4 regions of the Aeromonas sp. 25-AL00135 genome follow, and region 1 is predicted to be linked to each of the others. Evidence: predicted binding sites of a transcription regulator. Region 1 holds the regulator's gene; each other region holds the start of a gene.
What was found. The regulator sigma-54, encoded in region 1, starts transcription at its own class of promoters, with help from an activator protein. The targets are predictions, from matches to a motif close to TGGCACNGTTTTNGCTT.

Region 1 (7,362 bases):
CGCCATGAAGGTGGGCAAGGAGGGGATCCTCGGCCTGACCCATGCCATCGAGCGCTATCTGGCCAAAGAGAAGGAGAGCGGCGCCGCCATGGTTGCCAAGATGAGCCCCTTCATCGAGCGCCTCAACCTGCTGCCCGGCGTCACCGCCAAGGTGGTATGGGACAGCGCAGGACGTGACATCGCCCGCACCGATATCGCCTTTGACCACCAGCAGCTCGGCATGACTACAGTGCAGGTCGTCACCCGTCTGCAACAGGGCACACCTGCCATCTACTGCCGCGGCTACAAGGCCAACGAGGGGCACATCGAGATCGATGTGCGCAGCGTCACCGTGCCCCAGCTCGACCAAATCCACTCTGCCATTGCCAACCTCGTTCAGGAGAATCGCTGATGTCCCTTACCCCCAACTACTATCGTGATCGGGTCTGTCTCAACGTGCTGGCAGGTTCCAAAGAGAATGCCGTCGAGGTGTACGACGCAGCCGAAGGCCACGTGCTGGTCGGTGTGCTCTCCAAAAACTACCCGGATATTCCCTCCGCAGTTGCCGATATGAAGGAGTACGCCAAGCTTATCGACAACGCCCTCTCCATCGGGCTAGGCGCCGGCGATCCGCGCCAATCCGCCATGGTGGCCGAACTGGCCTGCCAGCTGCAGCCCCAACACGTCAATCAGGTGTTCACCGGTGTCGGCGCCAGCCGGGCGCTGCTCGGCCAATCACAAACGCTGGTGAATGGGTTGATCTCCCCTACCGGCATGCCGGGCATGGTGAAGATCTCCACCGGTCCACTCAGCGCCGGGCAGCCCGATGGCATAGTGCCCATCGATACCGCCATCGCCCTGCTCAAGGACATGGGCGGCAGCTCGGTCAAGTTCTTCCCCATGGGTGGGCTGGCCTGCCACGACGAGTATCAGGCAGTGGCCGAGGCTTGTGCCCGCCACGGCTTCTGGCTGGAGCCCACCGGCGGCATCGATCTGGAGAACTTCGAGGAGATAGTGCGGATTGCGCTGGACGCCGGAGTCGAGAAGGTGATCCCGCACGTCTACAGCTCCATCATCGACAACGCGAGCGGGCACACTCGCCCCGAGGATGTGCGGACTCTGCTGGCCATAGTGAAACGACTGTTGGCCTGATGGCAGTCACGGCACCGGTTCAATCACTGACCGGTGCCTGGCTTGTTGATGACCCACTTGTTAACATCGACCCTTTATCTCGCAACAGGAGTCTTGCATACCCCCTATGATCAAGCTGCCACACCCCAGGCTCCATCAACTGCTGATCCAGCTCCATGCCGAACCGCTGCCACAGGAGGAACTGGCTCGCCGCCTCAATGTCTCCACCCGCACGGTGCGCACCGATGTGGCGACCCTCAACGAACTGATTGCCACGCACGGCGCTCACCTGATCCACCAGCGTGGCAGCGGCTACCAGCTGAAAATCTACAATCAGGGACTGTTCGAGGCTCTGCTGTCGGCCCAGGGTCAGGATAGCGGCCTGCCACGCACCAGCCGGGAGCGGGTGCTGCACCTGCAGATCCTGCTATTGACGGCAGAGCAGGGGATCAAGCTCGATGAGCTGGCTGATACCTGGTATCTGAGCCGGGCGGCACTGCAGGGGGATATGGCGGAAGTCCGTGAGCAACTCAGCCACTTCAGGCTCAGCGTCGAGAGCAAACCCCGCCTGGGGATGCGCATTCAGGGTGAGGAGACGGCGATCCGGGCCTGCCTGACCCAGCTGCTCTATCAGGAGTTGCTGCACAACAACCAGTTGCAAACCCTGTTGCCCAACCTTTGCCCCAGCAAGACGATGGAGGTAGTGGGCAATCACATCCATGCCCAGCTTGCCCGACATCAGCTGCGCCTCGCTGACGAGAGCTTGCAGCAGCTCGCCATCTACTGCGCCGTTGCCCTGCTGCGTCAGGCATCCGGTCACGAGTTGCGCCACTTCGCCAGCGAAGACCTGACTCTGCCGCTGCTGGCAGTATCTCGCGATATATATGCAGTATTGCCAACCCTGACGCCCCCCGTAGAGGAGGAGATCGCCGGTCTCGCCATCCAGATCCAGGCGCGCCTGATTGCCGATACTCCCCAGCTCAGCCCGGCGATGGCCGCCGAGAGCGAACAGCTGGTGGCACATCTGCTGACCTACATTCATCAACACTACCCTTACGACCTGCGAGGCGACCAACAGCTGCGGGCCGACCTGCAAACCCATATCAGCGCCATGCTGCTACGGGTTAAATACCAGATTGGCAACCACAACCCGCTGGCCGATCACATCAAGCAGTACTACCCCCTCGCCTACGACATCACGTTGGCGGCCATTTCGGAGTGGATCAAGCAGACCCCCTACCGACTGACCCATCACGAGATCGGCTATCTGGTGATCCATATCGGGGTCGGGCTGGAGCGCCATTACGATATCGGCTATACCCGCCGCCCGCAGGCGCTATTGCTTTGCGATGCGGGCAACGCCACCTTCCGGGTGCTGGAAGCACGCATCAAACGGGAGTATCCCCAGTTGCAGCTGACCACGCTGGAGTCGGTGCGGGATTACGAAGGTCTGGCGCAGATCGCGCAGGACTTTGTCATCAGTACCGTCAAGGTGAACGAAAAAAACGCCCCCGTGGTACTCGTTGCCCCCTTCCCGACCCAATACCAGCTGGAGCAGCTTGGCAAGCTGGTGCTGATCGACCGCACCCGCCCCTACATGCTCGACAAATATTTCGATTCCGACCACTTCATGGTGGTCAACGGCCCCCTCAGCCAGGCCGAACTGTTTGCCCGTATCTGTGATCAGCTGGAGGCGGAAGATCTGGTGGAGAGCGGCTTCAGAGCCTCACTGCAGGAGCGGGAGCGGATCGTCTCCACCATGCTGGGAGAAGGGATCGCCCTGCCCCACTCCCTCGGTCTGCTGGCGCGCCGCACTCTGGTTTACACCGTACTGGCCCCGCAGGGGATCGACTGGGGCAACGGAGAAATCGCGACGCTCATCTTCGTGCTGGCCATCAGCAAGGCCGACTACGAGGAGGCGATGGGTCTCTACGACCTGTTTCTGGCACTGATGAACGAAAAAGCCAGCAGGAATCTGCTGGCTTGTCGGGATTTTGCCAACTTCAAAACGCTGGCGCGTACCGGTTCATAACATAAAACAAGGAGTGACTACTCCTCGTTGAAGCCGGAAGTGAACAGCTCCACCACGGCGGCCAGGGCCTCGACCTCTTCGGGGCCCTCAACCTGTACTTCCACCTGCCGCCCTTGCGCCGAATCCAGCATCAGCAGGCCGATGATGCTGTCAGCATCGGCCTCCACACCATCTTCATTGCGCAGTAGCACGTGGGCATCGAAACCCTGCACCAGCTCGAACAGCATCATGGCAGGTCTGGCATGAATACCCAGCTTGTTTTTCACTTCAACCGAGGCGGAAACAGTCATCGGGTCGTCCTATTGGTCCGTCAGGATTGGGGGGCACTCTTGTCGAGAGTGCGGTGGCGGATCTGCACGTTCTTGCCAAGCAAACGGAATGCACTGGCCAGCCGCTCTGCAATAAAGACCGAGCGGTGCTGACCACCGGTGCAACCGATGCCGACCGTGAGGTAGCTGCGATTGTTGCGCTCCAGATGGGGCAACCAGGTCGCCAGCATATTTTCGATCTGCTGGGTAAACAGCATCACATCAGCTTGCGCCGAGAGGTAGTTGGCAACCGGCTCATCCTTGCCGGTGAACGGCTTGAGCTCGGGGATCCAGTGCGGATTGGGCAGGAAGCGGGCATCGAACACGAAGTCGGCATCCTTGGGAATGCCGTACTTGAAGCCGAACGACTCGAACACCAGCACCAGCTCGTTCTCTTTCTTGCCGAGTACCCGGGTTTTGATGAGCTCGCTCAGGTCGTGAATGCTGAGGGTGGTGGTGTCGATGCGCAGGTCAGCGGTCGAGGAGAGTGGCGCCAGCAGGTGGGTCTCCTCCCGAATCGCCTCATCCAGCGACAGCTTGTTGCGTGAGAGGGGGTGCAGGCGGCGGCTCTCGCCATAGCGCTTGAGCAGGGTGCCGTTGTCGGCATCGAAGAAAAAGCTGGAGAACTCTACCCGCCCCTCATTACGCACCTGAGCCAGCAGATTTTCCAGTTTCTCCGGATCGCTCGGCAGGTTGCGCACATCGATACTGACCGCCAATTTGTCGTACTGGCTCTCCACCGAGACAATCAGCTGGGGCAGCAGATTGACCGGCAGGTTGTCCACACAGTAGTAACCCAGATCTTCCAGCACTCGCAGGGCTACCGTTTTACCGGAGCCCGAGCGTCCACTTACCACGATTAACTGCATCTTGTTCCCTCACGCCAAAACGGGTGTCTCATCCTTGGCCTGCTGTCAGGCCGAGGTCATGATCTGATAGAGCTCTTCGTCGCTGGTTGCCTGACGCAACTGGCGGCAAACCGCCTTGTCACCCAGCTTGGAAGCCATCAGAGAAAGGGTCTTGAGATGCTGCTTGCACTCGCTTTCCGGCACCAGCAAGGCAAACAGCAGGTCAACCGGTTGATTGTCGATGGAGTCGAAAGGAATAGGGTCGGCAAAGGTCATCAGGATCGCGGTTGGCGGGAACTCATCGTCAATGCGACCGTGGGGGATCGCAATACCGGCACCGATCCCGGTACTACCCATTTTTTCGCGGGCCAGCAAGCATTCAAACAGCGCCTGACGGGAGGTGCCAAGGCGTTCGGCGGCCAGCTCGCTGATGATTTCGAGGGCGCGTTTCTTGCTGGTACAAGGGACTGCACTCTTGGTGCAGTCCCGACTCAGTATGTGTTCAAGTTGCATGGTTATTTTTTATTTAACTTATCTTTGTGCTTGATGATCTGCCTGTCCAGCTTGTCGAGCAAGGTGTCTATCGCAGCATACATATCGGCATGTTCAGAGTTGGCAAACACTTCGCCACCGCTGACGTGCAATTTGGCTTCCGCTATCTGGTTCAGTTTTTCCACGCTAAGCACCACATGAACATTGTTGATGTGGTCGAAGTGACGCTCGAGTTTGGCAAATTTGTTGTTCACATAATCACGCAGAGCTTCGGTGATCTCGACATGGTGTCCGGTCAGGTTAATTTGCATAACATCATCCTTTTGTTTGCCTAAACCAGGCGTTTGCGCTGATTGGAAGGTGGGATAAACAAGGATTCGCGATACTTAGCGATCGTGCGTCTCGCCACCATAATACCCTGTTCGGCCAGCAAATCCGCGATCTTGCTATCACTTAACGGCTTGGCAGGATTCTCTGCCGTGACCAGCTTCTTGATGAGCGCGCGAATTGCGGTCGATGAGCACTCTCCTCCTCCTTCGGTGTTCACATGGCTGGAGAAAAAAAACTTCAATTCGAAGATACCACGGGGGGTATGCATGTACTTCTGGGTCGTCACCCGGGAGATGGTCGACTCATGCATCTCTACCGCTTCGGCGATGTCATTGAGCACCATCGGCTTCATCGCCTCTTCACCATACTCGAAAAAGCCCTGTTGCTGCTCGACAATGCAACTGGCCACTTTCAGCAGGGTGTCATTGCGACTTTCCAGGCTCTTGATGAACCACTTGGCTTCCTGCAAATGGGAGCGGATAAACTGGGTGTCGGTGCTGCTGCGGGCGTTGCGGGCCATGGCGGCATAGGTCTCGTTGACCCGGATGCGGGGGGCAGAGTCGGGATTGAGCTCGACCACCCACTTGCTGCCCTTCTTGACCACGGAGACGTCGGGGATCACGTACTGGGAGTCGCTCTGGATGATGCCATTGCCGGGGCGCGGCTCCAGCAGCTGGATCAGATCCAGCACCTCCTTGAGGTCGCTCTCTTTGAGTTTTGTCTTGCGGGCGAGGGTGCGGTAATCCCGGTTGCCGAGCAGCTCCATGTGCTCGAGGATCACCTCCTTGGCCTCGTTGAGCCAGGGGGTCTGCGGGTCATACTGATCCAGCTGGATCAGCAAACACTCCTGCACAGAACGGGCAGCAATACCGACCGGATCGAAGTGCTGCACCCGCTTGAGTACCGCCTCGACCTCATCGAGCTCCACCTCTACGTCATCGCTGGTGACGGCTGCCTGGATATCCTCCAGCGCAACGGTCAGATAACCGGATTCGTCGATGGCATCGATAATGGCGAGCGCGATGGCAGCATCCACATCGCTGAACGGTGTGAGCCGCATCTGCCACAGCAGATAATCCTGCAGGTTTTCGGTGGTTTCACCCTGATAGACGCTATCTTCCCCATCGTGGATGGGGCCCGCGCTCTGGGCGGTGCCGGCAGAGTAAACCTCGTCCCAGGTGGTATCCACCGGCAACTCATCCGGCATCTGCTCCTGAGCCATGGCATCGCTGGAATCCAGCTGGCTGGCATCGACCGGCGCTTCCGGACTGGTCTCTTGCGCCTCGCTCTCTTCCTGCTCCAGCAGAGGGTTGTTTTCGAGCGCTTGCTGAATTTCCTGCTGAAGTTCCAGAGTGGAGAGCTGGAGCAGACGAATCGCTTGTTGTAATTGCGGCGTCATGGTCAGGGACTGACCGAGACGCAACTGTAATGTCGGCTTCATCTACGTCGGGATATCCTTATGTTCAGCGAGGCACTCGTCAAAGGAAATGAAGGCATGCCCCCTTACTATAGACTGAATTGATCGCCCAAATAGACGCGCTTGACCTGCTCATCGGCAAGGATGTCAGCCGGTGCACCTTCGGCAATCATCTTGCCGTGGCTGACGATATAGGCCTTCTCACATACGTCCAGAGTCTCTCTGACGTTGTGGTCGGTAATCAAGACGCCAAGGCCTCTATCTTTCAGATGCTGAATGATCTTCTTGATGTCTATCACAGAAATCGGGTCAACCCCTGCAAAGGGTTCATCCAGCAGAATAAAACGCGGCTCAGCCGCCAGCGCACGGGCGATCTCGACTCGACGGCGCTCACCGCCGGAGAGGCTCTGACCCAGGTTGTCGCGAATGTGGGTGATGTTGAACTCTTCCAGCAGTTGCTGAACCTTGTCCTCACGCTCCTCGCGACTCAACCCCTTGCGGGTCTGCATCACGCCCATCAGGTTGTCGAACACCGACAGGCGACGGAAGATGGAGGCCTCCTGCGGCAGGTAACCGATGCCATTGCGCGCCCGCACATGCATGGGCTGCAGGCTGATGTCCTGATCGTCGATGGTGATGAGACCGGCATCGCGCTGCACCAGCCCCACGATCATGTAGAAGGAGGTGGTCTTGCCCGCCCCGTTGGGGCCGAGCAGGCCGACAATCTGGCCGGTGCCCACTTCAAGGCTGACGTCACTCACCACCATGCGGCGCTTGTAGCTCTTCTGCAGGCCCACTGCTTTTAACACTGCCATGGCTTATTTT
Region 2 (7,362 bases), on a different contig from region 1:
CACTGCTCAAGGAGTACAACCCCAACCACCCGATGGCGGATAAAGACGGTTTTATCTTCAAGCCAAACGTCAACATGGTTGAAGAGATGGCCGACATGATCAACGCCTCGCGCAGCTACCAGACCAACGTACAGGTTGCAGATTCGGCCAAGAAGATGCTGCAGCAGACGCTCCAGCTTGGCAAGTCCTGATAGGAGGGATGCAGCATGGTCGATACAACCAATAATGTGAACGGCATCAGCCGTACCACGACCCAGACGACAGGCAGCACAACGGCGCCGAAGAAAGAGCTGGATCAGGCTTCATTTATGAAGCTGCTAACAATGCAATTATCGTATCAAGACCCCTTCAAGCCTGTCGACAATGCCCAGATGCTTTCCCAAATGGCGTCCATGTCAACTTCGGAGGGGATTAGTAGTTTGTCTACCCAGATGGGGAAACTCAATGACCAGATGATTTCCAGTCAAGCCCTGCAAGCATCCTCTTTGGTAGGTCAAAATGTGCTACTGCCAAGCAATATAAGCTATTTAGACAAAGAGGGGCCACTATCAGCAGTCGTAGCGGTTGGCACTACTAATAAATATGCGAATATCAAAATCACTATCGAAGACGAAAAGGGACAAGTTATCAAAGAGTTTCCTCTGGAAGGAGAGCAAAAAGGTAACGTAGAAGTTGCTTGGGATGGTACAGACAAGGCTGGTAACCGAGTTTCTGCAGGCAAGTATGTCGTCAAAGCCAGCGGTACTCTTGATGGCAAGTCGGAAAATATTGCTGCATACGCTTATGCCAAAGTGGATAGCGTTGCCTTGGGCAATGCCACCAACCCGACCCGCCTCAACTTGAGAGGGCTGGGGAGCGAATATCTGAACAATATTTTGCAAATTTCAGGCACCAATTCAAATCCGACGGTTACACCGTCAAAAACCACGTCGACAGCATCGATCTAAGGAGCTGGATATGTCATTTAACAATGCCTTGAGCGGTGTCAACGCGGCACAAAAAGACTTGAACGTCACCGCCAACAACATTGCCAACGTTAACACCATGGGCTTTAAAGAGTCCCGTGCCGAGTTTGCGGATGTCTACGCCAACTCCATCTTTGTCAATGCCAAGACTCAGGTCGGTAACGGTGTGGCGACCGGTGCGGTTGCCCAGCAGTTCCACCAGGGGGCGCTGCAATTTACCAATAACGCGCTGGACCTGGCGATTCAGGGGAATGGATTCTTTGTGACCTCCGATGGCCTGACCAACCTGGATCGCACCTATACCCGTGCCGGCGCCTTTAAGCTCAATGAAAACAGCTATATGGTCAACAATCAGGGCCATTACCTGCAAGGCTATGAAATTAATCCTGATGGTACGCCCAAGGCGGTCAGTATTAATGCGACCAAGCCTATTCAAATACCTGATAGGGCTGGTGAGCCTAAAATGACTTCATTGGTGGAGGCAAGTTTTAACTTGAGTATCGATAGTAAAACAAAGCCTACTTTACCCGCTAATTTTGATCGCACTAACTCGTCAACATATGCTCATTCAACATCTGTAACTATTTATGATTCCCTTGGTGCTCCCCATACAATCACCAAGTATTTTGTCCGCCATGAAGATCCGGCCAATGCGGGGCAGCCTTTGAACCCGGGAACTTGGAGTATGTTCATGTATGAAGGAGACAAGCCTATAAATATTAATGGTGGTACGGCGAGTCCAGGTGCAGGTATTCCCACTGGTCTGCAGATGACATTTACTCCCTCGGGTAAGCTGGATACAACCATACCGGTTGCGCCTATCAAGACTGTTGCGTTGGGCAATGGCGCTGGTGGAGCAGGGATTATCAATAATGGTGCAGATCCGACTCAGACGTTGGAAATTCGTCTTGGGACTGTTACCCAATACAACTCACCTTTTGAAGTCAACAAATTGACTCAGGATGGTGCGACAGTGGGCCGTCTAACAAAGGTTGAAATTACGCCAGACGGTGTTGTTTCTGCCACATACAGTAATGCTACGACGTTAAAAGTGGCTATGGTTGCGCTGGCCAAGTTTGCCAACTCGCAAGGATTGACTCAGGTTGGCGATACATCCTGGCGGCAGTCCTTGCTCTCAGGGGATGCATTGCCAGGCACTCCTAATTCAGGTACGTTTGGTGGCATAAAATCTTCAGCGCTGGAGCAGTCCAACGTGGATTTGACCTCGGAGCTGGTGGACTTGATCACTGCCCAGCGTAACTTCCAGGCCAACTCCCGTTCTCTGGAGGTCAACAGTTCGCTGCAGCAGACCATCCTGCAGATCCGTTAATCGCGCAATAAATGATAATGAGAGGGGGCTTGGCCCCCTCTCTATTTCTGTCACATTCCCATCCTTACCCCCCCATATTTCTGCTGTTGGCACTCTAATTGCATTTCTCCTGTCAGAGTCATCTGTTTGACGGAGAATTCCATGGATCACCTGCTTTATATCGCCATGTCCGGGGCCAAAGAGACCATGAACAGCTTGGCTGTTCGGGGCAACAACCTCGCCAATGCCAATACCACCGGCTTCAAGTCCGATTTCGAGCAGGCCAGAAGCATGCAGGCGTTCGGAGAGGGCTTGCCAAGCCGGGTCTTTGCCATGGCTGAGCGCCCGGGGCAGAACTTGCAGCATGGCATGCTGATGACCACCGGACGGGATCTGGACGTGGCTGTGGATGGTCCGGGCTGGATTGCCGTGCAGGATCCCAAGGGTGGTGAAGCCTATACCCGCATGGGGAATTTGCAGGTCAATGCGACCGGCAACTTGCAAACCTCGACCGGTCTGAATGTGGTGGATGACGGCGGTCAGCCAATCGTGTTGCCGATGCCGATGGAGAAACTCGAGATCAATCGGGATGGCACCATCAGCGGTCGTCCTGAGGGGGCTGCCGCCAACTTGCCGGAAGATTTTCAGCGGATCAAGCTGGTCAATCCGGCCGCCGATGCGGTGGAGAAGGGGCAAGATGGTCTGTTTCGCCGCAAGGATGGCCAGAATGAACCCGCCTCTGCCAATGTCGGCCTGATTGCCGGCTCCCTTGAGGGGAGCAACGTCAATGTGGTGGATGAGATGACCAACCTGATCCGGCTGCAACGCCAGTTCGAAACTCAGGTCAAAATCATGAAGACGGCCGAAGAGAATGATGAAGCTCAAACCCAACTGCTGCGAATCAGCTAATCAAGGAGTTACCTATGAATCCCGCACTCTGGATCAGCAAGACCGGGTTGGATGCACAGCAGACCAATATTTCGGTCACCTCGAACAACCTGGCGAACGCCAGCACCGTGGGCTTTAAAAAGTCACGGGCCATCTTTGAAGATCTGCTGTATCAAAACATCAACCAGCCCGGTGGCCGCTCCTCTGCCGATACCGAGCTTCCTTCCGGCCTGATGTTGGGGGCGGGTGCCAAGGTGGTGGCGACCCAGAAAAACCACAGCCAGGGCAACGTGCAAACCACCGACAACTCGCTCGATTTGATGATCAGTGGTCGTGGCTACTTTGAAATTCAGCTGCCGGATGGCAGTGCAGCCTATACCCGCAACGGTCAGTTCACCCTCAACGATGAAGGGACCATAGTGACCCCGGGTAATGGCTACCCGCTGCAACCGGAAATCCAGATCCCGGAAAACGCCCAGAGCGTTACGGTGGGTGAAGATGGACAGGTCTCGGTGCAGCTCAAGGGCGATGGCGCGTCTCAGGTCGTCGGTCAGATCAACATCTCTGACTTCGTCAACGCCAGCGGCTTGCAGCCGATGGGGGAGAACATGTTCGTCGAGACCCAATCCAGCGGTGCTGCCGCCCAGGGGACTGCCGGTGCCGATGGCTTGGGGGTGATCAAACAGGGGATGCTGGAGACTTCCAACGTCAACGTGACCGAAGAGCTGGTGAACCTCATTCAGGCTCAGCGGGTCTACGAGATGAACTCCAAGGTGCTCTCCGCCGTGGACGGCATGATGTCCTTCCTGATCCAGCGTACCTAATTAGGAGGTGCATGATGAAAGCCGTATGGATGCTGGGATTGCTGGTGCTGGGAGGGTGTAGCAGCACTCCCAATACGCCTAAGCCTGATGATCCCGAGTTTTCCCCCGTCTACGGGGAGTCGGAGCCGGTGTCGGTGCGACCGACAGGGGCGATTTTCCAGCCGGATCAGGTCAATGGCATCTATTCGGATATCAAGGCGCACAAGGTAGGCGACATCATTACCATCGAGTTGTCGGAGTCGACCTCCGCCTCGAAAAAGGCCAATACCCAGAGTGGCAAGGACAATAAATTCAATCTGGATCCGGTCAAGCTGGGTGGCGTGCCGGTCACCGCCAGTCCCTATGATCTTTCGGCTTCCATTGGTCAGAACAGCGCGTTCAAGGGCCAGGCCAAAGCGGACCAGAGCAACAGCCTGCAGGGCAATATCTCGGTCAGCGTGGCCAAGGTGCTGCCCAACGGCAATCTGGTGGTGCGTGGCGAGAAGTGGATCATGCTCAATAATGGCAATGAATATATCCGGATCACCGGCCTTATTCGCCCGGAGGATGTGACGTCGGATAACAGCGTTTCATCCCAGAAAGTGGCCAATGCCCGCATTTACTACGGTGGTACCGGCGATCTGGCCAATAGCCAGGAGCAAGGGTGGCTTACCAGCTTTTTCAATGGTCCCTGGTGGCCGCTCTAGGAGATGTTATGAAGTCACTCCGTCTTGTCACTCTGCTTTGCTGTCTGCTGCCCTTGGGTGTGGCCAATGCGGCCCGGATCAAGGACATCAGCTCGGTTGAAGGGGTGCGTAACAACCAGTTGATTGGTTACGGTCTGGTGGTGGGGTTGCCCGGTACTGGCGAGAAGAACAACGCCTTCACCGAGCAGACCTTCCGTACCATGCTCAACAACTTTGGCATCAAGGTGCCGGATAACATCAAGCCCAAGATCAAGGATGTGGCTCCGGTGGCGATCCATGCCGACCTGCCCCCCTTCTCCAAGCCGGGCCAGACCATCGACGTGACGGTCTCTGCCATCGGTGAGGCCAAGAGCCTGCGGGGTGGCACTCTGCTGCAGAGCTTCCTGAAAGGGCTCGATGGCCGGGTCTATGCGGTCGCCCAGGGCAGTCTGGTGGTTGGTGGTCTGGGGGCCGAGGGGGCTGATGGTTCCAAGGTAGTGATCAATACCCCGACCGTCGGGCGGATTGCCAACGGTGCGACCGTGGAGCGGGAGGTGCCCAACTCCTTCAGTCAGGGTGACACCATCACCTTCAACCTTAACCGCCCCGATTTTACTACTGCGCGCCGTCTGGCCGATGTGGTCAACGATCTGGTGGGGCCCAATACCGCTCAGGCGCTCGATGCCACCTCGGTCAAGGTCTATGCCCCGCGGGATCCGGGTCAGCGCGTCTCCTATCTCGCCACCATCGAGAATCTGGAGGTGGATCCGGCCAACGAGGCGGCCAAGATCATCGTTAACTCCCGCACTGGCACCATAGTGATCGGCAGTCAGGTCAAGCTCAAACCGGCGGCCATCAGCCACGGCGGGTTGACGGTGACCATCGCCGAAAACCAGCAGGTCTCCCAGCCCAACCCGTTGGCGGGAGGAGAGACGACGGTGACCAACAACTCGACCATCAATGTCCAGCAGGAGCCGGGGCGGATGTTCAAGTTTGATACCGGTGCGACCCTGGACGATTTGGTCCGGGCGGTCAATCAGGTCGGGGTCGCCCCCGGTGATTTGATGGCCATCCTTGAGGCGCTGCAGCAGGCAGGCGCCATCGAGGGGCAACTGGTCATATTGTAACAAGCGGCAAGTGGTTGCCACGGGTGGCAATGAGGTAAGCAAAATGGCGGAGTTTGACAGCAACAGCGGCATGAATCTCGGGATGGTACAGGACATCAAGAACCTGGACCGTCTGCGCCAGATGAGCCAAAGCAAAGAGGGGCAGGCCGAAGCGCTCAAGAGTGCGTCACGCCAGTTCGAGTCAATCTTTACCCAGATGCTGTTTCAGAGCATGCGTCAGGCCAACGGGGTGTTGACTCAGGACAACCCGATGAACAGCAGCTATACCCAGTTCTATGAAGGGATGCTGGATGAGCAGCGAGTCGCCGACATGTCCAGCAAGGGGGGGCTGGGATTGGCTGACATGGTGGCCAAACAGCTCTCTCCCGAGACCTTTACCCATCAGGATGGACGGGTGCTCAAGATGCCGCAGCGCACCGAACGGACCTACAAACCCTATCAGCCACCCACGGCCGCAGCAGATGATTTGATCGCGGCATCAAAAGTTGGCAAAGATTTTGCTGAAAAAGAGATGACCGAGGGGGCAAAGGAGAGTCACGCACTCACTATGCCCCGTCGACCGCACCGCAGCATTCCGCCCATGGGACGCATGACCAGCGAAGAGGGCAGTGCCACCGGTAGTGGGGGCAAAGAGTTCGATACGCCGGAAGAGTTCGTTAATCGCCTGATGCCGCTGGCCAAGAAAGCGGCCGACAAGCTGGGGTTAAGCCCGGCGGTACTGGTCGCCCAGGCGGCACTGGAGAGCGGTTGGGGCAAGCGGGTGATCAAGGATGGCGAGGGGCAGGTGACCCATAACCTGTTTGGCATCAAGGCCGATCCGCGCTGGGAAGGGCCCAAGGCGGTGGTCAGCACGCTCGAGTATGAGCAAGGCGTTGCCTCCCGCCAGAAAGCGGCATTTCGCTCCTATGAGTCGTTTGAAGAGAGCTTCAACGACTACGTGGACTTCCTCACTTCCGGCTCTCGCTACAAGGGAGCCCTGGCGAAGGTGGATAGTCCTGATCGCTACTTTGAGGCGCTGCAACAGGCGGGTTATGCCACCGACCCGCACTACGCCAGAAAATTGAAACAGGTATTGCGCAGTGACGCCATTGCCCAATACAACGAGATGGAGCTGTAACGTATGGCAAGCGACCTGCTTGGGATTGGTTCATCGGGCGTGCTGGCACAGCAACGCCTGCTGCAGACCACCAGTAACAACATAGTGAACGTCAATAGCCAGGGCTATGTGCGTGAGCGTACGCTGGTGTATACCAATACCATCGGTCTAGGGACCGGTGACATCAAGACCCAGCGGGTAATCAACGACTATATGCAGGGGGAGGTGCGTCGTGATACCTCTGCCTATCATGCCTCCCTGACCCATTATGAGCAGCTGGCTGGCGTTGACAGCTTGCTTGGGGATACCAGCAACAGCGTGGGGGCGGCCATCACCTCCTACTTCAAGTCATTTCACTCTGCCAATGAATCGCCTGCCGAGATCGGTGGTCGCAAGGTGGTGATGACGGAGTTGAGTGGCATGGTCAACCGTTTTCATACCCTCTCGGCGCAGCTCGACAAGCAGAGCGATACCCTCAACACCCGCAT
Region 3 (7,362 bases), on a different contig from region 1:
CCCGATTGTGGGCCCGGGCATAGGCGATGGCATCGAGGGATTCACGGACGGCCCGATCGCCGATGGCATGAAAGTGAGCGATAAGTTGATGGGCATCCGCGGTGCGGATCAGCTCGTTGAAACGCTGCTTGTCCAGATCGTCCTTGCCGCTGTAACCGGGACGGTTGAGGTAGGATTCGCTCAACTTGGCGGTCTGGGATGGATACTCGATGACACCATCCTGCAGGATCTTGATCCCCACCAGTTTCACGTCCGGGGCATCTTGAAACTGTTGTTGCAGCGCCAATACGTCATCAATGATGGCGGGTGATGCGTGGATTCCCACCAGTGCCAGTGCGGATACATGTCCGGTCAGCTTGCCTTCCCGGGAGAGCATGCTGTACGCCGGCAGCAGGCCGGTATCTCGGCGATCCGGCTCGGCGTTGAAGATGGGGGCGAGGGGGCGAATGTTGCTGATAGGGTCCATCCAGGCGGTAATGCCCACCTGATTGAGCTGTTTGGCGGCAGTCATGATGGCACTGGCAATCGTCTCGTCGCTGACGGGGGGCAGCGCCTTGAGGATGGCATCCCAGCCGCCTTCCGAGGCAAAGCCATTGAGCTTGCCGGATGGGGTGAGGCCAAAATTGCCTTTCAGCGGAGCATAACGACCGGCAAGGGTGTCGGCATCAATGCCAGCCTTGCGCAGCATGGCCTGATTGGCCCAACCGGTGTGGGCATCCGAACCTGCCAGCACTACCGGGATCTGCCGGTATTGCGGGCCATTGAACACCTGATCGAGCAGGGGAAGCTGATGCCAATAGTCGAGGGAGACATTGCTGTATAGCTCTACATCGCCCAGTGTCAGGCGGGGATCATCCTTGCTGCGGGTCAGAAATTGCTGCACCTGCTCAACCTCACTCATGGCGTCAGGAAAGTTAACCGTCATCCCCTGAAAACCGGCAAATGCCGCATGAACATGGCTGTCGATGAGCCCCGGCATCAGGTACTTTCCTTTCAGATCAAGACGCTTGGCATGGTTGCCTAGACGGGCGCTGACCTCCTGATAGCTGCCGACTGCCACTATCTTTTTACCTTCAATGCCGACCGCTTCCGGGTGAGGGTTCGCCGGATCACCACTGTAGATGGTGCCGCCAAAGATCAGTGTCTGGCTCTGTGACTGGGCATTGGTGGCAGCGGGAAGCGTTACCAGCAGGCTGGCGAGAAACAGCGTTTTGATATTCATGGGCATGACTCCGTCGCTTCGGTGCCCGAAGGCACCGAAGTGGGTAAATGGAAATGAGGTATCGGCTTATCGGTTGATCAGCGGGATACAGATATCAAACACGTAATGATCCCGGTCGGGGTCCGTGCCTGCGTGGTATTGCTCGTAACACGGGCGATCGTCGCAGTTCAGCCCTTGGCCCACTACCCAGCGAAATGCCGTCTCCCAGCAGGCGACCAGTTGATCGCCGCGAGCGATAAAGTGACATACCGCATAGGGGCCCTCGGCGATGGTCTGGGTGGTTAACTGGCGCCCTGCGGGGATCTCTGGCCCCAGCTCGATGCAGACGTCAGTACGACAACGGGTCTCATCGGTGATATCGGGGATATCCCAATAGAGACTCAGGGTACCAGCCGGTGTCATCGCCTCGTCTGAGGCGAACAGCGCGAGCAAATCCCGATGAGCTTGCTCGCAGGTCTCTTTGCCATAGGGGCCCAGGCGGCGCATGTACGCCACGCGCCGGGCGGGCATCTGCCTGACGCTTGCCCCCTGCAACAGACCCGGGTGTTCGGTGACCGGGTGCATGACCAGGCCATCATAGGTGTCAAAGGGAAGGGGATCGTTTCCAATCTTGCTTTTCCAGTTTCCCCCCTGCTGCTGGCGGTATTCCGAGGGGCTCATGGCGAAGTGCAGGCGAAAGGCCTTGGCGAAATTCTGCGAGCTGGAGAACCCGGCGGCCAGTGCGAGGGTGGTGATATCGCTCTGGGGGGAGGCGAGCAAGCGACGAGCAGCGCGTTCCATACGCAGGCGCCGGGTAAATCCGGCAATGGTCTCGCCGACCATCGTCTTGAAAATACGGTGGAAGTGGAAGGTGGAGATGGCTGCCGCTGCTGCGACCTCATCCAGGCCCGGATTGTCATCCAGATGGTGGCTGATGTAGTCCATCGCCTTGAACACGGGTTTGCGATAATCCAGAGCGGACTCCTTGCCAGCCAGCAAAAGTGGGCGTCAGAGTCGGATTTAATCAGAGCCACCTGCCGTTGTCGAACCCGTCCGGCCTGGTCTGGCCACTCATCCTCGTCGCGTTTTTAACGCATTGGCACTCTAATTGCTTATTGCATGCCAGCGTCAATGATTTGTCTGGGGATGGAAAATGGAAATTAGTGCAAGCAGCCTGATGCAAGAGATGCAGGCGCTCAAGATCGAAGCAGGCGCAACGCCGCTGGCACAACCCGGTCGTCAGGTAACCTCCGACTTTGGTCAGCTGCTGCAACAGGCGCTTGGCAACGTCAACGAGCTGCAAGGGGCCGCCAATGATCTGCGTACCCGTTTCGATATGGGCGACAAGTCGGTGGATCTGGCCGAGGTGATGATCGCGGGCCAAAAATCCTCCATCGCCTTTGAAGCCACGGTACAGGTGCGCAACAAGATGGTCGATGCCTACAAGACCATCATGAACATGCCGGTATAAGCGACGCCAATAAACCATGACGACTGAACATCATGAACATGTCAGCAATAAGGACATAAATCGTGGCTACTGACCAAAACGGCGATCTGCTGATAAACGATGAGGGCACCGCCGCCCTCGATGAAAATGAGCAGAAGAGTTCGGCGCTGGGCTTCCTGTCCAACACCGATGTGCTGCGGCAAATCACCCTGATCCTGGGGCTTGCCATCTGTCTGGCCATTGCGGTGTTTATCCTGCTGTGGGGCAAGGAGCCGGACATGCGTCCCCTCGGCACCTACACCACCCAGGAGCTGGTGAAGACTCTCGATTTCCTCGATCAGCAGAAGATCCCCTACGAGGTGGATGGTAAGAGCGTGCTGGTCAACGCCGAAAGCTACCCCACTATCCAGCTGGCCCTGACCCGTGCCGGTCTTGCCAATGCCACCGATAGCAGCATCGGTGGTGAAGATATCCTGCTCAAAGATTCCAGTTTCGGCGTCAGCCAGCGAATGGAGAGCGAACGTCTGAAGCTGAGCCGCGAGCGCCAGCTGGCGAGCGCCATCGAGCAGTTCCAGAATGTGGCCAAGGCCCAGGTGCTGCTGGCCATTCCGAAAGACAACGTGTTTGCCCGCAACGAACGCAAACCCAGTGCCACCGTGGTGCTCAACCTGAAAGGGGCGGCGCTGGGGCAGGGGGAGGTGGACTCCATCGTCGATATGGTTGCCTCCGCCGTACATGGCCTTGAGCCGACCCGCGTCACCGTCACCGACCAGAATGGCCGCCTGCTCAACTCCGGCTCGCAAGACCCGATCTCGGCCCAGACTCGCAAAGAGTTTGCCATGCAGCAGAAGCAGGAGCTGGAGTACAAACAAAAAATTGACGCCATCCTGATCCCGGTGCTGGGGGCCGACAACTATACGGCGGAAGTGGATCTCTCCCTCGACTTCTCCCAGCAGGAGCAGACCCGCAAGACTTACAACCCGGACCTGCCTGCTGTGCGCTCCGAAATGACCATGGAAGAGAACAGCGCCAGCGGCAGCAATGGTGGGGTGCCCGGCGCGCTCTCCAACCAGCCCCCTGCCGCCTCCAATATTCCCGAGGAGGCGACCGGTGGTGATGGTGCCAGCGCTGCCGCTTCTGGCCGTTCCCGCAAAGAGGCAACCCGCAACTTCGAGCTGGATACCACCGTCAGCCATACCCGTCGCCAGATGGGAGGCATTCGCCGCATGACCGTCTCGGTTGCCGTGGATTACAAAGCGGTGCCCGGTGCCGACGGGGCCGTGACTCGTGAGGCGCGCACCCAGGCAGAACTCGATACATTGCGTCGTTTGTTGAGCGGTGGCCTTGGCTTTGATGTGACCCGGGGTGATACCCTTGAGGTGGTCGCGATTCCGTTCAATCGCCCAGAGCTGGATACCGTGGCCGAAGTGCCGCTCTACGATCAGCCCTGGTTCTGGCGTGCGGTGCGGATTGCCGCCTCGGTACTGGTGATCATCGTCTTGATCGTCACCGTGGTTCGCCCCATGCTCAAGCGACTGCTCTATCCGGATGCCAAACCGGAAGGGGAAGTGGATTTCGACAACCACACCGTACTGGGTGGCGACGACGAGTTGAGTCTGCTGTCAGCACAAGTCGAGAACGATCAGGTATTTGGTGTCCGCGATGGCCAGCTGAAACTGCCGGATCTGCACCGTGACGAAGACTTGCTCAAGGCGGTACGTGCGCTGGTGGCGAACGAGCCGGATCTGGCCGCTCAGGTCATTAAAGAATGGGTAACGAACAAAGATGCCTGAAGAAAAGAAGAGTCAAGTCACCGGCAATGACATCACCGACAGTCAGCGCCAGATCCTCGACCAGATGTCGGGGATGGAGATGGCTGCGGTGCTGATGCTGAGCCTCAATGAAGAGGATGCCGCCCAGATCTTCCGTCATCTCGAGCCCAAGCAGGTGCAGCGGCTCGGTATGTCGATGGCCTCCATGTCCGACTTCAGTCACGATCGGGTGGCGGCGGTGCACCGTCAATTCATCGACGATATCCAGAAGTACACCAACATCGGTATCGGCAGCGAAGACTTCGTGCGTAAGGCGTTGGTGGCGGCCCTTGGCGAGGACAAGGCGAGCAACCTGGTGGACCAGATCATTCTCGGTTCCGGCGCCCGCGGCCTCGATTCGCTCAAGTGGATGGATGCCCGTCAGGTGGCCAGCATCATCCAGAACGAACACCCGCAGATCCAGACTATCGTGCTCTCCTATCTGGAGCCGGAGCAATCCGCCGAGATCCTGAGCCAGTTCCCGGAGCAGGTGCGCCTCGATCTGGTGATGCGTATCGCCAACCTCGAAGAGGTACAACCGGCGGCACTGCAAGAGTTGAACGACATCATGGAGAAACAGTTCGCCGGTGCGGCCGGTGCCCAGGCAGCCAAGATGGGCGGCCTGAAGGCAGCCGCCAACATCATGAACTATCTGGATACCAATATCGAAGGCCAGTTGATGGACTCCATCCGCGAGTCGGACGAAGAGATGAGCCAGCAGATCCAGGATTTGATGTTCGTGTTCGAAAACCTCATCGATGTGGACGATCGCGGCATCCAGACCATGCTGCGGGAAGTGCCGGGGGATCTGCTGCAACGCGCCCTCAAGGGCTCCGACGATCAGATGCGCGAGAAGATCTTCAAGAACATGTCCAAACGGGCGGCCGAAATGTTGGCGGACGATCTGGAGGCCATGGGGCCAATCCGGGTCTCCGAAGTGGAAGCTGCCCAGAAAGAGATCCTCTCCATCGCCCGTCGTCTGGCGGATGCTGGCGAAATCATGTTGGGTGCCGGTGGCGGCGAGGAGTTCCTCTAAGCCATGGCCCATAAACAGAACCGCGATGCCAAGCCCGCATCAGGCAGTGGTGAGGAGCCGCGCAAAGCATGAACAACAAACTGCGTGGTTATGTGCGCCCCGAGGGCGATGATGCCCGGGTTGAGACCTGGGGCTGGCCCGAGATGGAGGTCGAGGTAGAGGCGGGAGCGCCTACCAATGCTCTTGGCCTGGCCCCTGACTGGTATCAGCAGGAAGAGGAGGTGGTGGAGCCGGAGCCCGAACAGGAGCCGACCCCCAGCATCACCGCCGAAGAGCTTGAAGCGATCCGTCAGGCCGCCTGGGAAGAGGGGATGGCCGAGGGGCGCGAGTCCGGTTATGCCAAGGGTATGGAAGAGGGCAAGCTGGAAGGATTGCAACAGGGTCATTCCGCTGGTCTCGAACAGGGGCGCGAGGAGGGGCTGGCTATGGGGCGCGAGCTGGTGGAGCAGGAGATCGCCCACTGGCAGGGGCTCGCCGCCCGCCTTGCCAATCCGCTTAACGAGCTGGATCAGGCGGTGGAGCAGCAGTTGGTCTCGCTGGTGATGCAACTGGCCCGCGCGCTTATTCGTCACGAAGCGGAGACCTCCCCCCGCATTCTGCTGGAGGCGCTTAAAGAGGGGCTGGCCTTGCTGCCTGCCGCCGAACAGGGGGTGACTCTGATGTTGCATCCCGACGATATCGCGCGAATCGAGCAGGCATTTGGCGCCGAAGAGTGCGCCAAGCGCCACTGGCGATTGCAAAGCGATCCCACCCTCTCCCCCGGCGATCTGCAACTGGCTACCGAGCTCTCCAGCATCGATCTGACCCTCTCCGGGCGCATCGATCAGTTGCTGCGCAACTTCTTGCGGGACAATGCGTCGCAGAAACCGGCTTCGCAGGATCCACGCCCATAACCGATGCCGGACGTTGCTGTCCGGCTGCACTTTTTAGCTCTCAGGAGGCCAGATGAGCGGCTCGCTACTGAACCGGTTGCAAGGGTACAAGGTACGCGACAGCGCCCCCAAACCGCCGGTCGCCGGCAAATTGACCCGGGTGGTGGGGCTGACCCTCGAAGCCATCGGCTGCCGCGCAGCCATTGGTGCCCTCTGTCGCATCGATACTCTTGATGGGACGCTGGAGGCTGAAGTGGTCGGTTTTTCTGGCGATCGCCTCTATCTGATGCCGAGCGAGCAGCTCAAAGGGGTGATCCCCGGTGCCCGGGTAGTGCCCATCACCGAAGAGCACGGCATTCCGGTCGGCATGAACCTGCTAGGTCGAGTCATCGACGGCATCGGTCAGCCACTCGATGGCCTCGGCCCCATTCTCTCCTCCCAGACCGTGCAGTTTGCCCAGCACCGCATCAACCCGCTCTCTCGCCGCCCGATCCATCAGCCGATGGACGTGGGGGTACGCGCCATCAATGCCGTGCTGACGGTGGGGCAGGGCCAGCGGATGGGGCTGTTTGCCGGTTCCGGTGTCGGTAAATCGGTGCTGCTGGGCATGATGACCCGCGGCTCGGTGGCGGATGTTGTAGTGGTCGGCCTCATCGGTGAACGGGGCCGTGAGGTGAAAGAGTTTATCGAAGACATTTTGGGAGAGGAGGGGCGAGCCCGCTCCGTGGTGGTAGCGGCTCCCGCCGATGCCTCGCCGCTGATGCGGCTAAAGGGGTGTGAAACGGCGCTGGCCATTGCCGAGTATTTTCGCGATCAGGGGCTCAACGTGTTGCTCTTGATGGACTCTCTTACCCGTTATGCCCAGGCCCAGCGTGAGATCGCGCTGGCGGTGGGCGAGCCGCCAGCGACCAAGGGCTATCCACCGTCGGTATTTGCCAAATTACCGGCGCTGGTGGAGCGGGCGGGTAACGGCAGTGACGGCCAGGGCTCCA
Region 4 (7,362 bases), on a different contig from region 1:
GCCGCCTCGCTCCTGCGCGGGTACGGATGGGGCTGGCTTTGGCCATCACCTTTCTGATTGCCCCGCTGCTTCCGAAAATGCCCTCTATCGAGCTCTTCTCTGCCGGCAGTTTTCTGGTATTGGGCCAGCAGTTGCTGATCGGTATTGCCCTCGGCCTGATGACCCAGTTTCTGATGGAGAGCTTCGTGATGGCCGGTCAGGTCATCGCTATGCAGACCAGTCTGGGTTTTGCCACCCTGGTGGACCCGATGAATGGCCAGTCTGCCCCCGTGGTGGGGCAGTTTTATCTGATGCTGGCGACCCTGGTGTTTCTGGCACTGGATGGTCATCTGGTGATGCTGCGGCTGGTCATTCTTAGTTTCGAGACACTGCCTGTCTCCGAGCTCGGCCTCTCGGTTTCATCCATGAAAACCCTGAGTGCGTTTCTGGGTGTGATGTATCAGGCTGCTTTGGTGATGTCGCTCTCAGCCATCGTCGCCTTGCTCTTAATCAATTTCGCCTTTGGTGTCATGACCCGGGCGGCGCCGCAGCTCAACATTTTCAGTATCGGTTTTGCGGTCAGCATGATGTCGGGTCTGCTGATCCTCTGGCTCACTATCGGCGGGTTCCTCGGTCACTTCGACATCATGTGGGAGCGGGTGCAGGAGGTCAGCTGCGAGCTGATCAACACCCAGTGCTTCGGGGGCGCTCATGGCTGATACCGACCAGGAACGTACCGAACAACCCACGGGCAAACGACTGCAACAGGCCCGTGAAAAAGGGCAGATTGCACGTTCAAAAGAGCTGGGGACCGCTAGCGTTCTGCTCTCGGCGGTCTTTGGCCTGTTGATGCTCAAGGGCTCGCTGGCGACCGCCATGGTCAAGGTTGTCACCATGGGCTTTACCCTGGACAGGGAGCAGGCTTTCGATCCCAATGCCATGATCGCCATGGTGCCAGCGCTGCTGGGGGAACTGGTGCTTCCGCTGGGGCTGTTGTTTGCACTGGTGGCGATTGCCGCTTTTATCGGCAACACCCTGATGGGGGGGATGAACTTCTCCACCGAAGCTATGATGCCCAAGATGAGCAAGCTGAGTCCGCTCAGTGGCCTCAAGCGAATGTTCGGGGTGCAGTCACTGATTGAGCTGGTCAAATCCATCGCCAAGGTGGTGTTCATCACCCTGTTTGCCTGGTGGATGCTGTCCAGTCAGTTCAATCACCTGCTCAACCTCTCAATGGAGGGATTTCCCGGCGGCATTATCGATGCGCTGGAGCTGTTTCTCTGGATGTTGATCATCCTCTGCTGTGCCCTGCTTCCCATCGTTGCCATCGACGTGCCGTTCCAGCAGTGGAACCACATGCGTCAGCTCAAGATGACCAAACAGGAGGTCAAGGACGAGTTCAAGGACAGCGAAGGCAAGCCAGAGGTAAAGGGCAAGATCCGTCAGTTGCAGATGCAGATGGCGATGCGCCGGATGATGGGGGATGTACCCAAGGCTGATGTGGTGATCACTAACCCGACCCACTACTCGGTAGCGCTCAAGTATGATGCGGGCAAACCCGGTGCCGCGCCCAAGGTCGTGGCCAAAGGAACAGATGAAATTGCAATGAAGATCAGGGAGATCGCCAGAGAGTACGAGATTCCCATCATGCCGTCACCAGCTTTGACCCGGGCTATTTACCACTCAACCGAGCTGGGCCACGAGATCCCGGAAGGGCTGTTTGCGGCGGTTGCCCAGGTGCTCGCCTATGTCTTCCAGCTCAAGAAATTCCGTCGTGGTCAGGGGCGCCGTCCCCAGCCGCTGGCTAAAGATCTGCCCATTCCGACCGAATATCGCAAATGACAAAGTTCTGACGTAGTCAAAATAAATTCATTGCATTTCAACGGCTTGCATTGTTGGCTTGATGTTTGCTTTAATCTGGCACCAGCAGGTTGAAATTGAGAAGCGCGATGGAATTCAAGGCAGTATTGGGCCAGTTCAAAGAGTACCGGGGAGTATTGGGCAAAGGCCTTGGTACCCCTCTGCTGGTATTAGCCGCGCTCGGTATGGTGGTGTTACCCATCCCGCCGCTGATGCTGGACGTGCTCTTCTCCTTCAACATTGCTCTCTCCATCGTGGTGCTGCTGGTATCCGTCTATACCCGCCGCCCCCTCGAATTTGCTGCCTTCCCGACCGTACTGCTGCTCGCTACCTTGCTGCGGTTGGCGTTGAACGTCGCATCGACCCGGGTGGTGTTGCTGGAAGGTCATAATGGTAGTGCGGCGGCCGGTCATGTGATCGAGGCGTTCGGTAACGTGGTGATCGGCGGCAACTATGCGGTCGGCATCATCGTGTTCACCATCCTGATGATCATCAACTTTGTGGTGATCACCAAGGGTGCCGGGCGGATCGCGGAAGTGAGTGCCCGTTTTACCCTTGATGCGATGCCGGGCAAACAGATGGCCATAGATGCCGATTTGAACGCCGGTCTCATCAATCAGGAAGAGGCGAAGAAGCGTCGTCAGGATGTAACCCAGGAAGCTGACTTCTACGGCTCCATGGATGGTGCCTCCAAGTTTGTCAAAGGGGATGCCATTGCGGGCATCATGATCCTCTTTATCAACATCATCGGCGGCTTCATCATCGGGATGATGCAGCACCAGCTGACCTTCAGCGAATCTGCCGAGATCTATACCCTGTTGGCCATCGGTGACGGTCTGGTGGCGCAGATCCCCTCCCTGCTGCTCTCCATCGCTGCGGCCATCATAGTGACCCGTCAGAATACCGATCAGGACATGGGGACCGCAGTACTGGGCCAGCTGTTTGACAATCCCAAGGCGCTGATCATCTCGGCCGGGATTCTGCTGATGATGGGGCTGGTGCCGGGGATGCCGCATTTCGCCTTCCTGAGTCTGGGGGCTCTTGCCGCCGCTGGCGCCTGGTGGTTGCTGCGCCGCGAGAAACTGGCGGCCGCCAAAGCGGCCAAGGGCGAGCTGCTGCCTGCCACAGCCGAACAACCCCATGAGCAGAAAGAGCTGAGCTGGGACGATGTGATGCCGGTGGACATCATCGGGCTGGAAGTGGGTTATCAGCTGATCCCGCTGGTGGATCGCAATCAGGGTGGCGAACTGCTCAACCGGATCAAAGGGGTGCGCAAGAAACTCTCGCAAGAGCTGGGCTTTCTGGTCCCGGCCGTCCACATTCGCGACAACCTGGATCTGGCGCCAAACCAATACCGCATCACCTTGATGGGGGTCAGTACCGGCGAGGCCAATGTCTACCATGATAAGGAGATGGCCATCAATCCGGGGCAGGTGTTCGGCCAGATCCAGGGGATAGCGACCCGGGATCCCGCCTTCGGACTGGAAGCGGTCTGGGTTGCCAAGGAGATGGTCTCTCAGGCACAGACGCTGGGGTATACGGTGGTGGATACCGCGACCGTGGTGGCTACCCATCTGAGCCAGATCCTGACCAACCATGCGGCTCTGCTGCTGGGCCATGACGAAGTACAACAGCTGCTCGACATGATTGGCAAACATCAGAGCAAGCTGGTCGAAGGGTTGGTGCCGGAAGTGATCAGCATGGGTAACCTTGTGAAGGTATTGCAGAACTTGCTCAATGAAGGCGTGCCAATCCGCGATATGCGCACTATCCTGCAGACCCTGGTTGAATACGCGCCGCGCAGTCCGGATCCGGAAGTGCTAACGGCCGCTTGCCGGATTGCCCTGCGTCGCCTGATTGTGCAGGAGATTGCAGGCCCCGATCCCGAGCTGCCGGTGATTACCTTGGCGCCGGAATTGGAACGTATATTGCATCAATCCCTGCAGGCAGGTGGCGGTGATGGTGCCGGTATTGAACCGGGCTTGGCGGAGCGGATGCAGCGTTCGCTGGTGGAAGCCACTCAACGACAAGAATTGGAAGGCCAACCGGCCGTGCTTCTGACATCGGGGATCTTGCGCAATACCCTGGCAAAATTTGTCAAGAATGCCATTCCTGGATTGCGCGTTCTGTCTTATCAGGAAGTGCCCGACGACAAGCAGATCCGCATCGTCAGTGCGGTAGGGCAGAACTAGTTAGCGGAGACGACGGGTGAAGATTAAGCGGTTTTTTGCCAAGGATATGCGAACGGCTCTGGCCGAGGTCAAGGAGACTCTCGGGCCTGACGCCGTCATCATGTCCAACAAGAAGGTCACCGGAGGGGTAGAGATAGTCGCCGCAGTCGATTATCAATCCCAGGTCCCGGGGCCCAAAGATGCGCCGGTTCGCCGTCAGCTGAACGATGAGAGCGTCAATATTTCGTCTGCTGCACGGCAGATGATCCGCCCCGAGCCGACGCCGGCGAAGGAGCAGAACGAACATTATGCCGATACCTTGGCCGCCTTGCTGGCGCGCCAGCAGAAGCTCAAGCCGGGCAATGGGGCGCCAATGGGCAATACCCAATCGGCCGGGCTGGCCGCTGCCAATGCAGCGCCCAGAACATTGGCCGAGCAGGGGCAGTGGGGCGCAGCCCCGGAACCTGCCAAGCCCAAGGCCCGGGTTGCGTCCGGCCAGCGTGCTCCTCAACCTACCCAGCGGGATCAGGAGATGGAGGGGATGCGCAAGGAGATGGCCAGCATCCGCAAATTGCTGGAGCACCAGATCTCCGGGCTGATGTGGCAAGAGGTGGAGCGTCGCGAACCGATGCGGGCTCTGCTGATCAAGGAGCTCAAGAAACTCGGCTTTGATGATGCGTTTGCCGATCAACTGGCGGGACTGATCCCCGAAGATATGTCCATCCATCAGGCGATGGCCCAGTTGGCCGAGGTGCTGACGGCCCAGCTCAAGATCAGTGAGGACGAGATCATGCGTCAGGGCGGCGCGGTTGCGCTGCTTGGTCCGACCGGGGTGGGCAAAACCACTACCATCGCCAAGCTGGCTGCCCGTTTCGCCATGAAGTATGGCGCCGAGCAGGTGGCGCTGATAACCACCGACAACTACCGGATTGGTGCCCATGAACAGCTGCAGACCTATGGCCGCATCATGGGTTGCCCGGTACGGCAGGTGCGTGATGCCGAAGAGTTGGCCAATGCCCTTTATCAGTTCCGCCACCGTCGGCTGGTACTTATCGATACGGCCGGGGTGGGCCAACGGGATATCCGGTTGACCGAGCAGCTCGATACCCTGGTCAAGAATGCCAAGGTGCGGATCCGCAGTTATCTGGTGATGTCGGCAACTTCCCAGCGTCGGGTGATGCAGGAAGCGGTTGACCATTTCCGGCGTATTCCATTAAGCGGCTGCATACTTACCAAATTGGATGAAAGTCTGAATCTTGGCGAAGTGATTAACGTGTGTATCCAGAATTCATTGCCCATCAGCTATATCACTGACGGACAAAGGGTTCCGGAAGATATTCAGGTTGCCAATGCGGCGCAGCTCGTCGGGGCTGCCATGGGCTCGCTGGAGCGAGAAACAGAGGAGCCCTATTTCTGGGGCGCAGGCTTTGGCGAGGCCGAAGATTCGGAGTTTTATGAGTAACATGTATATGGATCAGGCGAGTGGTCTGCGCAAAATGCGTCAAAACAATCGAGTAAAAGTAATCGCCGTTTCCGGTGGTAAAGGTGGCGTGGGCAAGACCAACGTGACCCTGAACGTGGCCGGAGCCATGGCCGCCCAAGGCAAGCGGGTGATGGTGCTGGATGCCGACCTGGGTCTGGCCAACGTCGACGTCATGCTTGGGCTGCGGGTTCATCGCAACCTCTCTCATGTCCTGGCGGGTGAATGCACCATCGACGATATCATTGTCGAAGGCCCTTACGGCATGATGATCGTGCCTGCGACCTCGGGCACCCAGTCCATGGTCGAGCTTTCTCCGGTGCAGCATGCCGAGCTTATCCGTGCCTTCAGCGAGATGAAGACCCAGGTCGACATCCTGCTGGTGGATACGGCTGCGGGTATCTCCGACATGGTGCTGAGCTTCACCCGAGCAGCTCAAGACATCATGGTGGTGGTCTGCGATGAGCCTACCTCCATCACCGATGCCTACGCCCTCATCAAGATCCTCTCCAAGGAGCACGGCGTGTTTCGTTTCAAGGTAGTGGCCAATATGGTACGCAGTCTGCGCGAAGGGCAGGAGCTCTTTGCCAAACTGACCCGGGTCACGGATCGTTTCCTCGACACCTCGCTGGAACTGGTCGCCTGTGTACCCTATGACACCAATCTGCGTGCCGCCGTGCGCAAGCAGAAGCTGATTGTCGAGGCGTTTCCCAAGTCGCCGGCCGCACTGGCGTTCCGGGCCCTTGCCAACAAGGCGGCGAGCTGGCCGGTTCCCAACCAGCCGGGCGGCCATCTGGAGTTTTTCCTGGAAAATTTGTTGCAGAAACCGGCCACAACACAGGAAGGTTCCCGTGAATAAAGCCCAAGCGTACTTGCGTTATCAGGATTCCTATGTGCTGGTGGAGCGTCACGCTCCCCTGGTCAAGCGAATTGCCCAGCATTTGTTGGCTCGACTGCCCAGCAGTGTCTTGCTGGATGACCTGATCCAGGCAGGTATGATTGGGCTGCTTGAAGCCTCCCGCAACTTTGACGGTAGCAAGGGAGCAAGCTTCGAGACGTATGCCGGGATCCGCATCCGCGGCGCCATGCTGGATGAGATCCGGCGTGGTGACTGGGTGCCCCGTTCAGTGCATCGCAACAGTCGCGCTATTGCAGAAGCGATCGAGAATGTCGAGCAGACTCACGGGCGTGACGCGCGAGATACCGAGGTTGCTGCCGAGATGGGGGTCTCCATCGCTGATTACCATGCGATGCTGCAAGACGTCTCTTGCGGCAAAATTATCGGCATTGAAGATTTGGGGGTCAGCGAGGATGTGATCGGTAACCCCGATGATGCCCCTTCAGGTTCGGGATTCGATGAATTGGCTGCCGAGCGATTTCAGATTCAATTATCCGAGCAAATTGGTCGTCTACCAGAGAGAGAAGCTTTGGTTCTCTCTCTTTACTACGATGAAGAGCTGAATTTGCGCGAAATTGGCGAGGTTTTGAATGTCAGCGAGTCGCGTGTGAGCCAGATCCACAGTCAGGCAATGCACAGATTACGTGCTCGTTTGAGAGATTGGCATCTATAAGTGTTTGTACTGGCTACACTGAGATGAAACTCTAAGGCATAATCCGCACGACACAACCCGTTTTTAGCATCATGTAAGTGAGCCACTCTGGTGGCTATTTAGGAGGGAATTTTGGACAAGAACATGAAAATCCTCATTGTTGACGATTTTTCAACGATGCGCCGGATTATCAAGAACTTGCTGCGCGACTTGGGATTCAACAATACCCATGAGGCGGATGACGGCAATACAGCGCTGCCGATGCTGAAAAATGGTGATTTTCAGTTTGTAGTTACCGACTGGAACATGCCTGGCATGCAAG

Region 2: a site for sigma-54 is predicted at 2,383-2,399, ahead of flgF (flagellar basal-body rod protein FlgF). Genes of this name have one in related genera too.
Region 3: a site for sigma-54 is predicted at 2,299-2,315, ahead of fliE (flagellar hook-basal body complex protein FliE). Genes of this name have one in related genera too.
Region 4: a site for sigma-54 is predicted at 1,876-1,892, ahead of flhA (flagellar biosynthesis protein FlhA). Genes of this name have one in related genera too.

What each region holds. Positions count from the first base shown of each region.
Region 1 is NZ_JBSTYQ010000007.1:96,132-103,493, reverse strand. Features, by position in the region: gene ACW5XC_RS08305 (DgaE family pyridoxal phosphate-dependent ammonia lyase) at 1-391, shown strand, start outside; gene dagF (2-dehydro-3-deoxy-phosphogluconate aldolase) at 391-1,131, shown strand; gene ACW5XC_RS08295 (BglG family transcription antiterminator) at 1,238-3,142, shown strand; gene npr (PTS phosphocarrier protein NPr) at 3,160-3,432, opposite strand; gene rapZ (RNase adapter RapZ) at 3,453-4,319, opposite strand; gene ptsN (PTS IIA-like nitrogen regulatory protein PtsN) at 4,365-4,811, opposite strand; gene hpf (ribosome hibernation promoting factor) at 4,814-5,101, opposite strand; gene ACW5XC_RS08270 (RNA polymerase factor sigma-54) at 5,122-6,561, opposite strand; gene lptB (LPS export ABC transporter ATP-binding protein) at 6,627-7,352, opposite strand.
Region 2 is NZ_JBSTYQ010000004.1:30,546-37,907, reverse strand. Features, by position in the region: gene flgC (flagellar basal body rod protein FlgC) at 1-191, shown strand, start outside; gene ACW5XC_RS04365 (flagellar hook assembly protein FlgD) at 207-947, shown strand; gene flgE (flagellar hook protein FlgE) at 958-2,295, shown strand; gene flgF (flagellar basal-body rod protein FlgF) at 2,437-3,183, shown strand; gene flgG (flagellar basal-body rod protein FlgG) at 3,198-3,986, shown strand; gene flgH (flagellar basal body L-ring protein FlgH) at 4,001-4,672, shown strand; gene ACW5XC_RS04340 (flagellar basal body P-ring protein FlgI) at 4,681-5,778, shown strand; gene flgJ (flagellar assembly peptidoglycan hydrolase FlgJ) at 5,822-6,895, shown strand; gene ACW5XC_RS04330 (FlgK family flagellar hook-associated protein) at 6,899-7,362, shown strand, end outside.
Region 3 is NZ_JBSTYQ010000001.1:257,966-265,327, forward strand. Features, by position in the region: gene ACW5XC_RS01220 (amidohydrolase) at 1-1,222, opposite strand, end outside; gene ACW5XC_RS01225 (AraC family transcriptional regulator) at 1,289-2,200, opposite strand; gene fliE (flagellar hook-basal body complex protein FliE) at 2,355-2,672, shown strand; gene fliF (flagellar basal-body MS-ring/collar protein FliF) at 2,735-4,444, shown strand; gene fliG (flagellar motor switch protein FliG) at 4,437-5,498, shown strand; gene fliH (flagellar assembly protein FliH) at 5,567-6,391, shown strand; gene fliI (flagellar protein export ATPase FliI) at 6,444-7,362, shown strand, end outside.
Region 4 is NZ_JBSTYQ010000001.1:271,826-279,187, forward strand. Features, by position in the region: gene fliR (flagellar biosynthetic protein FliR) at 1-698, shown strand, start outside; gene flhB (flagellar biosynthesis protein FlhB) at 691-1,821, shown strand; gene flhA (flagellar biosynthesis protein FlhA) at 1,929-4,031, shown strand; gene flhF (flagellar biosynthesis protein FlhF) at 4,048-5,472, shown strand; gene ACW5XC_RS01315 (MinD/ParA family protein) at 5,474-6,349, shown strand; gene ACW5XC_RS01320 (RNA polymerase sigma factor FliA) at 6,342-7,061, shown strand; gene cheY (chemotaxis response regulator CheY) at 7,185-7,362, shown strand, end outside.